2 regions of the Priestia sp. YIM B13491 genome follow, and region 2 is predicted to be linked to the other one. Evidence: a T-box and tRNA genes for the amino acid it is inferred to sense, from the RefSeq annotation. Region 2 holds a T-box; the other holds one or more tRNA genes.

Region 1 (4,420 bases), 240 kb from region 2:
TGAAGTGTGGATGCATACTGAAAGGCTGATGTTTGTTTATAGCTTTATTCTGCTCACAGCAGGAGGTTTGTGGGTTTTGTATCAGTTGAAAATTCTTCCTTGTGCAATGGGAAGAAGAAAAGTTGTACCGAAATAAAGAGGCTGAGACTTAACTACATCACTCCAATCACCAGCTAGAAGCAGCCGCATACATGAAATCTGCGTTCACCATATCAATAAAAAAATCCAAAAGAGGTGGATTCTCTATCAAGAATCTAGATTCCTCGTTTGGATTTTCCTTCAACTAAGATACGTTTGTCCCAGCATCTTTATTAGGTTTTACTTTTTTTCTTATAGGAACCCTTGTGACGAGCAACAAGTAAATGAAGAATGTTCCTATCCAGTAAAGAGAGCTATGTAGTGCTAGAGACAAAGAAAAAGCTTCAAAAAGCGTATACAGCAGCGTGAAGGCTACTGTACTATAAGCGCTCAGTGCCCATAGCTGCTTGAAAGGAAGCTGCTTTTTAGTAATGAGTCCAATCAGTTTTCCAAGATAAGCAAGGCAGGTAATAGAAAGGAAGTTTAGTCCAGATGTTAATACGTACAGTAAAAGCATAGCGATAGGGACAAGTATGTATAAAGAAAATTTTTGTTCGTGCAGCAAGTTTAGCAGTTCATTTTTATCTTTATGATGCCAGTTTAGCAACTCATATGAATACGTTTGTGTTTGTGAATTAGTCGTAATGTAAATTCCATCCTTTAAAAAACCAATGGCATGAGCAGGGGAATGAAACCGTTCAATAGACTGTGAGGGGTTTAAGATAAAAGCGGTACCATTTACTTTTTTTGTGAAAGGTTGACTTGACGTAAGCTGTGAGTTTGAAATAGAAAAAGAAGAGACAGATTTTGGAAGATCTGTAGTAGCGATATGATAGCCATTTACAATCGTCAAAGTCATAAAGAAAAATGTAGGCAGCAAAGAAATAAATGTTAAAAACAGCACAAAGCCAATTGTTTTATTCGTATGCTCAAAGCGAAGCGACCTTATTTTTTTGAAGGAAGTAAAACTCCATGCCATCTTTTTCAGCATGCTCATTGTAAAGCCTCCTCTTATTGAAGATTCTGGTTATATCTTATTTTATAGCGAAAATTTAAGGTTTACAATAGATTTTAGAAACCGTTACTAATTACAATGATGCGGTGGAGCGTTTTGTCACAAGCACATCTTATGCGTATATGTACAGGTTTCCCTGTCATTGTTTTTGGGGGATATTACGGGCAGCTTGAGGACCGTGCTGTTAATATTGCAGAGGTACACTCAAAAATCGTATTCGAAAGTAAAATAAAGGAAGGACTCGTCGTGCAAGGTCTTTCTTTATGGGAGTGGTTATTGTATGATAAATAGTAATAATAAAAAGGATAGGTGCGGGCATGGCTATTTTATGTTGGGCATTAATTATCATTAGCTTTGTTGTATCGTTTGTTGGGTTGGTTTATCCCATCATCCCAAGCGTGCTATTTGTAGCTCTGGGATTTGTTATATACGGTTTATTTTATGATTTTAGCTCCTATAGCTGGTTATTTTGGGTGATACAAGGATTGTTAGTTGTCGCACTTTTTTTAGCAGACTATATAGCTAATATTATTGGTGTGAAAAAATTCGGAGGCACTAAAGCAGGTGTTTGGGGAAGTACAGTTGGGCTGCTTGTGGGTCCGTTTGTCATTCCGGGATTTGGAATTATTTTAGGGCCGTTTATCGGAGCGATTGTAGGAGAACTGATTGTTCATCGGACCACAATTAGCAACGCAGTAAAAATTGGAGTAGGTTCGGTTATTGGCTTTTTTAGTGGCGCTATTTCAAAAGGATTTATTCAACTGCTGATGATTGCCTATTTTTTATACGCTGTTTTAAAATAATATATTGACTTTAGGCTAGAAACATGTTAAATTTTTAATGTCGCTAGTAAATGTTATATTGTTCCACAGTAGCTCAGTGGTAGAGCTATCGGCTGTTAACCGATCGGTCGTAGGTTCGAGTCCTACCTGTGGAGCCATGGCGGTGTAGCTCAGCTGGCTAGAGCGTACGGTTCATACCCGTGAGGTCGGGGGTTCGATCCCCTCCGCCGCTATTTTCCAATTTGCGTTTGTGACATACATAATTCATATTGTTCCACAGTAGCTCAGTGGTAGAGCTATCGGCTGTTAACCGATCGGTCGTAGGTTCGAGTCCTACCTGTGGAGCCATGTGGACCCTTAGCTCAGCTGGTTAGAGCAGACGGCTCATAACCGTCCGGTCGCAGGTTCGAGTCCTGCAGGGTCCACCATTTATAGGGTTGGAGGAATACCCAAGTCCGGCTGAAGGGATCGGTCTTGAAAACCGACAGGGGTGTTAAAGCCCGCGGGGGTTCGAATCCCTCTTCCTCCGCCATACTATTGTCTATTCAAAGCTTCTTTTGAGAAAAAGAAGCTTTTTTTATGTTTAAAAGAATAGCGAATGGGAATTAGGTAAATATAAATCATGGATTAGGAACTTTTTATTTGAAACAGTAGGGTAAATTTGCTAATCTAAACGTATATGGTGCTTTTGCGCCAAAATGCTTACATATTTTGAAGGAGGAATTATTCATGGCTTACAAATTACCAGAACTACCTTATGCATACGATGCACTGGAACCACATATCGACAAAGAAACAATGAATATTCACCACACAAAACATCACAACACATATGTTACAAATCTAAACGCTGCTGTTGAAGGCAAAGCGGATTTAGAAAGCAAAAGTATTGAAGAGTTAATTTCAAACTTAGATGCTGTTCCTGAAGATATCCGTACAGCAGTACGCAATAACGGTGGCGGTCATGCGAACCACTCATTATTTTGGACAATCCTTTGCCCTAACGGCGGCGGTGCTCCAACTGGTGAATTAGCAGACGCTATCGCTAGCAAATTCGGCAGCTTTGATCAATTCAAAGAAGAATTTGCAAATGCAGCTAAAACTCGCTTCGGTTCTGGCTGGGCTTGGTTAGTTGTAAACAACGGCGAATTAGAAGTAACAAGCACACCAAACCAAGATAGCCCATTAATGGAAGGCAAAACGCCAATTCTTGGTCTAGACGTTTGGGAGCACGCTTACTACCTAAATTACCAAAACCGCCGTCCAGATTACATTTCAGCATTCTTTAATGTTGTAAAATGGGACGAAGTTGCTAAACGTTACGACGCTGCAAAATAAGCTGAAGACGTATTTAAGAGCCAGTAAAGTAATTATTACCTTTACTGGCTTTTTTGTTTTCCAATTCTTTTACATATCTCCTTTTCTTTTTCACACACTAGGTGTAGAAGAGAAAAGGAGTTTTTTGATATGCCTTTATTAAAAAAAGTAGTTGGAGATGTAGAAGTTAGTAAAGATTTACTTTTGCTTTTAATTATAGGCGGTCTTTATGCCTTGGCTATTTCAATTTCCAATTCGTTTGTTAACATTTATCTGTGGAAACAATCAGGCGAATTTTCGGATCTCGCTATTTATAATTTAGCGGTAGTGGTGCTTCAGCCGCTTACGTTTATTTTAGCAGGTAAATGGGCCAAACGAATTGACCGGGTTGTGGTTTTAAGATTAGGTGTATCTTTTTTAGCTGTTTTTTATATCGCTGTATTAATCAGTGGAGCTAACGCAGCCCAGTATTTAGTATTGCTTGGTGGACTGCTGGGTATAGGATACGGCTTTTATTGGCTAGCTTTTAATGTGCTAACTTTTGAAATTACAGAACCTGATACAAGAGACTTTTTTAACGGATTTTTAGGGATCTTAAACTCTTTTGCAGGGATGATTGGTCCTTTAGGAGCGGGCTTTGTTATTTCCGCTTTGTATGAATCACTTGGGTATAAAATTGTGTTTGGTGTATCGCTGCTATTGTTTATCGGTGCCGTTGTGCTTAGTTTTTTTATTACAAGACGCGCAGCGGAAGGAGTATACAAATTTAAAGAAGTATGGGCTGAACGAAAAGTCAATAAAGACTGGAATCGAATATTGCAGGCTCATTTCTTTCAAGGGTTGCGTGAAGGTACGTTCATTTTTGTTGTATCCGTCATGGTATTTATTACGACGGGAAGTGAACTAGCTTTAGGAACATATGGACTGGTGAATTCAGCAGTTGCGTTTGTAGGATACTATGTTGCCTCAAGGTTTATTAAGCAAAAAAATCGCCTTCGATTTATCTTCACAGGGGGCCTCCTTCTCTATGGAGCAGTCTTTTTGCTTATCTTTAACTTATCGTATCCAAAGTTAATTATATATGCTGTTTGTATTGCCATTGCTTATCCTATTTTGTTGGTTCCATTCATTTCTCTAACGTACGATGTGATTGGGCGAGCAAAAGACGTTGTTTCAAAAAGAATTGAATACATTGTTGTCAGAGAAGTATTTCTGAATATTGGACGCG
Region 2 (4,420 bases):
CACCTGATAATGTAGACGTAAGCGGAAGCATTTCAGATATGATGGGAGAACATGATACAACAAACGTAAAGAGGTGGTAGTTTTTGGACATCGTTTTTGGGATTCTTGGAAAATTAATTGGGCTTTACTCATGGGCACTGATTATTTACATTTTGATGTCTTGGGTACCCGATGTAAGGGCGTCTAAGTTTGGTCAGCTGCTGGGCAGTATTTGTGAGCCTTACTTAGAGCCTTTTCGTAAAATCATTCCGCCTATTGGCATGATTGATATTTCACCTCTTGTCGCAATCTTTTTATTGCGATTTGCGGAAAGAGGCGTGTATTCACTTAATAATGTGGTGGGATTTATTTAAAAAAGGAATCGCTGGATTCCTTTTTTACATACCAATAGTAGGAGTAATAATATGTCTATTTATGAACATTTTAGGCAAGAAGAACATGGATTTATTGATCAGGTTCTTCAGTGGAAAGAAGATGTCCTACATCAATACAGCCCAAAATTAACGGACTTTTTAGATCCAAGAGAGCAGCAGATTGTGACGGCTATTGTCGGGACTGAAGGAGAGGTTCAAGTTTCATTTGATGGTGGACAACCGTTTGCTGAACGCAAGCGTGCGCTGCTATATCCGGATTACTATGTACCTCAAAGCGAAGATTTTCAGTTGCATATGTATGAGCTCAATTATCCTAAAAAGTTTGTGACGATTGAACATCCTCAAGTTCTTGGTTCGGCGATGTCCTTAGGACTGCGCCGTTCAAAATTTGGCGATATTTTGGTCGCGGGAGACGATATTCAGGTTGTAGCTGCAGAGGAAATTTCTTCTTATATTGAGATGAATTTAACATCAATTGGAAAAGCCAAAGTTTCACTTTCTTCTATTCAAAGAGAGCAGCTGCATGTCGTAAAAGAAGAGCTGATTGAACACGTTTATACAGTTTCTTCAATGAGGCTTGATGTTTTGCTGTCGACTATTCACAATTTATCAAGACAAAAAGTCCAGCCGTTTATTACAAATGGAGCGGTAAAAGTAAATTTTAAAGTCATTGAACAGCCTTCTTTTGAATGTCATGAAGGTGATATTTTGTCGCTTCGTGGTCACGGCAGAAGTCGTATTGTTTCACTTGAAGGCAAAACTAAAAAAGAAAAATGGCGGATTGTTGTAGGAAAGCAGAAATAAAGAAATCTACTAGCAGGAAATTTTAAAAATATGTCGAATAAACCATTACTAATGACGTAATGAGACAACACGGAGGTGGCCTAGATGCCTTTAACCCCTTTGGATATTCATAACAAAGAGTTTAATCGCGGGTTTCGCGGATATGATGAAGATGAAGTAAATGAGTTTCTTGACCAAGTAATTAAAGACTATGAGCTGGTCATGCGTGATAAAAAGGAGTTAGAAGGAAGAGTATCTGAATTAACAGATCGTCTTGGACATTTTACTAACATTGAAGAAACGTTAAATAAATCAATTTTAATTGCTCAAGAAGCAGCGGAAGATGTGAAGCGAAACGCTGAAAAAGAAGCGAAGCTCATTATAAAAGAAGCAGAAAAAAATGCGGACCGTATTATTAACGAAGCACTGTCTAAGTCTCGTAAAATTGCGATGGACATTGAGGAGACGAAAAAGCAGTCTAAAGTATTTAGAACTCGTTTCAAAATGTTAATCGAAGCACAGCTTGAAATGTTAAACAGCGACGACTGGGATCAGCTGATGGATTATGAGATGCCAGCGCTAGAAGAAAAAATTGACTAGTCAAGACATCATCTTGACTTCTCACGTTTTGTTGTCATATAATTTGGTAACAGATGAAATTTCATATCAAACAGTACGGAGACAGGGACAGTAGCTTTTTTAGTTTGTCAAAGCGAATCGAGGATGGTGCGAGCTCGATAACAAGCAAAAAAGTGAAAATCACCCTAGAGTACCATTGCTGAACCGATGATAGTAAGCAGTGGCGGTTTATTCACGTTACGAATGCAAAGAGGATTTGCGTGCAGCAAATCTACTAGGGTGGTACCGCGGGAGGCCTTCTCGTCCCTTTTTGGGATGAGGAGGTCTTTTTGTTATGGTACAAAAAGATATGAAATTTACGTTTTTTTTTGGAGGGTAAAACATGGAATATAAAGATACATTATTGATGCCAAAAACTGAATTTCCGATGCGTGGAAATTTACCGAACCGCGAGCCTAAAATGCAAGAACAGTGGGCTGAAATGAATATTTATGAAAAAGTACAAAAACGTACGGAAGGCCGTCCGCTATTTGTCCTGCATGACGGACCTCCATATGCGAATGGCGATATTCACATGGGACATGCACTAAATAAAATTTTAAAAGATTTTATCGTTCGCTATAAGTCGATGTCAGGCTTCTGCGCACCTTATGTACCAGGCTGGGATACACACGGTTTGCCAATTGAAACAGCTTTAACAAAAAATAAAAAAGTAAACCGCAAAGAAATGACGGTAGCTGAGTTCCGTAAGCTTTGCGAACAGTATGCTTGGGAACAAGTAAACGGCCAGCGTGAGCAGTTCAAGCGTTTAGGCGTACGCGGAGATTGGGATAATCCATATGTAACGCTTCAGCCGCAGTACGAAGCGCAGCAAATCAAAGTGTTTGGTGACATGGCGAAAAAAGGCTACATCTACAAAGGGTTAAAACCTGTGTACTGGTCCCCTTCAAGTGAATCTGCTTTAGCAGAAGCGGAGATTGAGTACTATGACAAACGTTCAGCTTCTATTTACGTAGCGTTTAACGTAAAAGATGGTAAAGGTGTGCTTGAACAAGATGAAAAATTCATCATTTGGACGACAACACCATGGACAATGCCAGCTAACCAAGGGATTGCTGTCAATCCTGAGCTTCAGTACAGCGTAGTTGAAGCAGATGGAGCAAAATATGTAGTGGCAACTGAACTGATTGAAACAGTTGCTAAAGAAATTGAATGGGCTGACTATAAGACGGTTCGTACGGTAAAAGGTTCAGAACTTGAGCGTGTAGTAGCTGAGCATCCAATCTACAAGCGTGATTCATTAGTTGTTCTTGGCGATCATGTAACAACGGATGCTGGTACTGGGTGTGTTCATACAGCACCGGGACACGGGGAAGACGACTTTATCGTTGGTCAAAAATACGGTTTGGAAGTTCTTTGTCCAGTCGACAGTAAGGGTCATATGACGAATGAAGCACCAGGATTTGAAGGATTATTCTATGATAAAGCGAATAAGCCAATTACAGACAAATTAGAAGAAGAAGGCGCGCTGTTAAAATTAAGTTTCATTACCCACTCATACCCACATGACTGGCGTACAAAGAAACCAACAATTTTCCGTGCAACGGCACAGTGGTTTGCGTCTATTAAAGATTTCCGTGAAGATTTATTAAAAGCAGTAGAAAAAACAAAATGGGTGCCTACTTGGGGTGAAACGCGACTTTATAACATGGTGCGTGACCGCGGCGACTGGTGTATTTCTCGCCAACGTGCATGGGGCGTTCCGATTCCGGTATTTTATGCTGAAAATGATGAGCCAATCATTACGGACGAAACAATCGAACACGTATCAAATCTATTTAGAGAACATGGATCAAACGTATGGTTTGAGCGTGAAGCAAAAGACTTGCTTCCGGAAGGCTTTACTCATGAAGGAAGCCCAAATGGCCGCTTCACAAAAGAAACAGACATCATGGACGTATGGTTTGACTCTGGTTCTTCACATCAAGCTGTTCTGGAAGAACGTGAAGACTTACAGCGTCCGGCTGATTTGTATTTAGAAGGTTCTGACCAATACCGCGGCTGGTTTAATTCAAGTCTTTCTACAAGCGTAGCTGTAACGGGTGAAGCACCTTATAAAGGGGTACTTAGCCACGGATTTGCTTTAGACGGTGAAGGTCGCAAAATGAGTAAGTCATTAGGAAACGTTGTAATACCAGAAAAAGTAATGAAACAACTAGGTGCAGATATTTTACGTTTATGGGTAGCTTCTGTAGATTACCAAGCTGATGTTCGTGTATCTGATAACATTTTAAAACAAGTAGCAGAAGTATATCGTAAAATCCGCAACACGTTCCGTTTCTTACTAGGAAACTTAGCGGACTTTAATCCAACAACTGATGCTGTAGCTGTTGAAGACCTTCGTGAAGTAGACCGCTACATGCTTGTGAAGCTGAACAAATTAATTGATAAAGTGAAAAAATCTTATGATTCATATGAATTCTCAAGCATTTATCACGCAGTGCATAATTTCTGTACAATTGATATGAGTTCATTCTACTTAGACTTTGCAAAAGATGTATTGTACATCGAAGCAGAAAATAATGTAGAGCGTCGCAGCATTCAAACGGTCCTTTATGAAACGTTATTATCGTTAACGAAATTAGTGTCGCCAATTCTTTCTCATACAGCAGACGAAGTATGGG

Evidence for each region. A T-box is a leader RNA that pairs with one kind of tRNA and senses whether it is charged. The one in region 2 lies ahead of ileS (isoleucine--tRNA ligase), so its partner is inferred to be a tRNA-Ile.
Region 1: it has a tRNA-Ile gene. The T-box ahead of ileS (isoleucine--tRNA ligase) is inferred to sense a tRNA for this amino acid. The anticodon was not compared.

The regions. Positions count from the first base shown of each region.
Region 1 is NZ_JBHZOR010000001.1:376,079-380,498, forward strand. It holds gene ACFX4E_RS01885 (MFS transporter) at 1-136, shown strand, start outside; gene ACFX4E_RS01890 (DUF1189 domain-containing protein) at 284-1,075, opposite strand; gene ACFX4E_RS01895 (hypothetical protein) at 1,190-1,384, shown strand; gene ACFX4E_RS01900 (DUF456 domain-containing protein) at 1,411-1,896, shown strand; tRNA gene ACFX4E_RS01905 (tRNA-Asn) at 1,959-2,033, shown strand; tRNA gene ACFX4E_RS01910 (tRNA-Met) at 2,035-2,108, shown strand; tRNA gene ACFX4E_RS01915 (tRNA-Asn) at 2,149-2,223, shown strand; tRNA gene ACFX4E_RS01920 (tRNA-Ile) at 2,227-2,303, shown strand; tRNA gene ACFX4E_RS01925 (tRNA-Ser) at 2,315-2,407, shown strand; gene sodA (superoxide dismutase SodA) at 2,605-3,213, shown strand; gene ACFX4E_RS01935 (MFS transporter) at 3,343-4,420, shown strand, end outside.
Region 2 is NZ_JBHZOR010000001.1:614,680-619,099, forward strand. It holds gene ACFX4E_RS03180 (cell division protein SepF) at 1-80, shown strand, start outside; gene ACFX4E_RS03185 (YggT family protein) at 84-353, shown strand; gene ACFX4E_RS03190 (YlmH family RNA-binding protein) at 405-1,178, shown strand; gene ACFX4E_RS03195 (DivIVA domain-containing protein) at 1,263-1,757, shown strand; T-box leader at 1,827-2,047, shown strand; gene ileS (isoleucine--tRNA ligase) at 2,119-4,420, shown strand, end outside.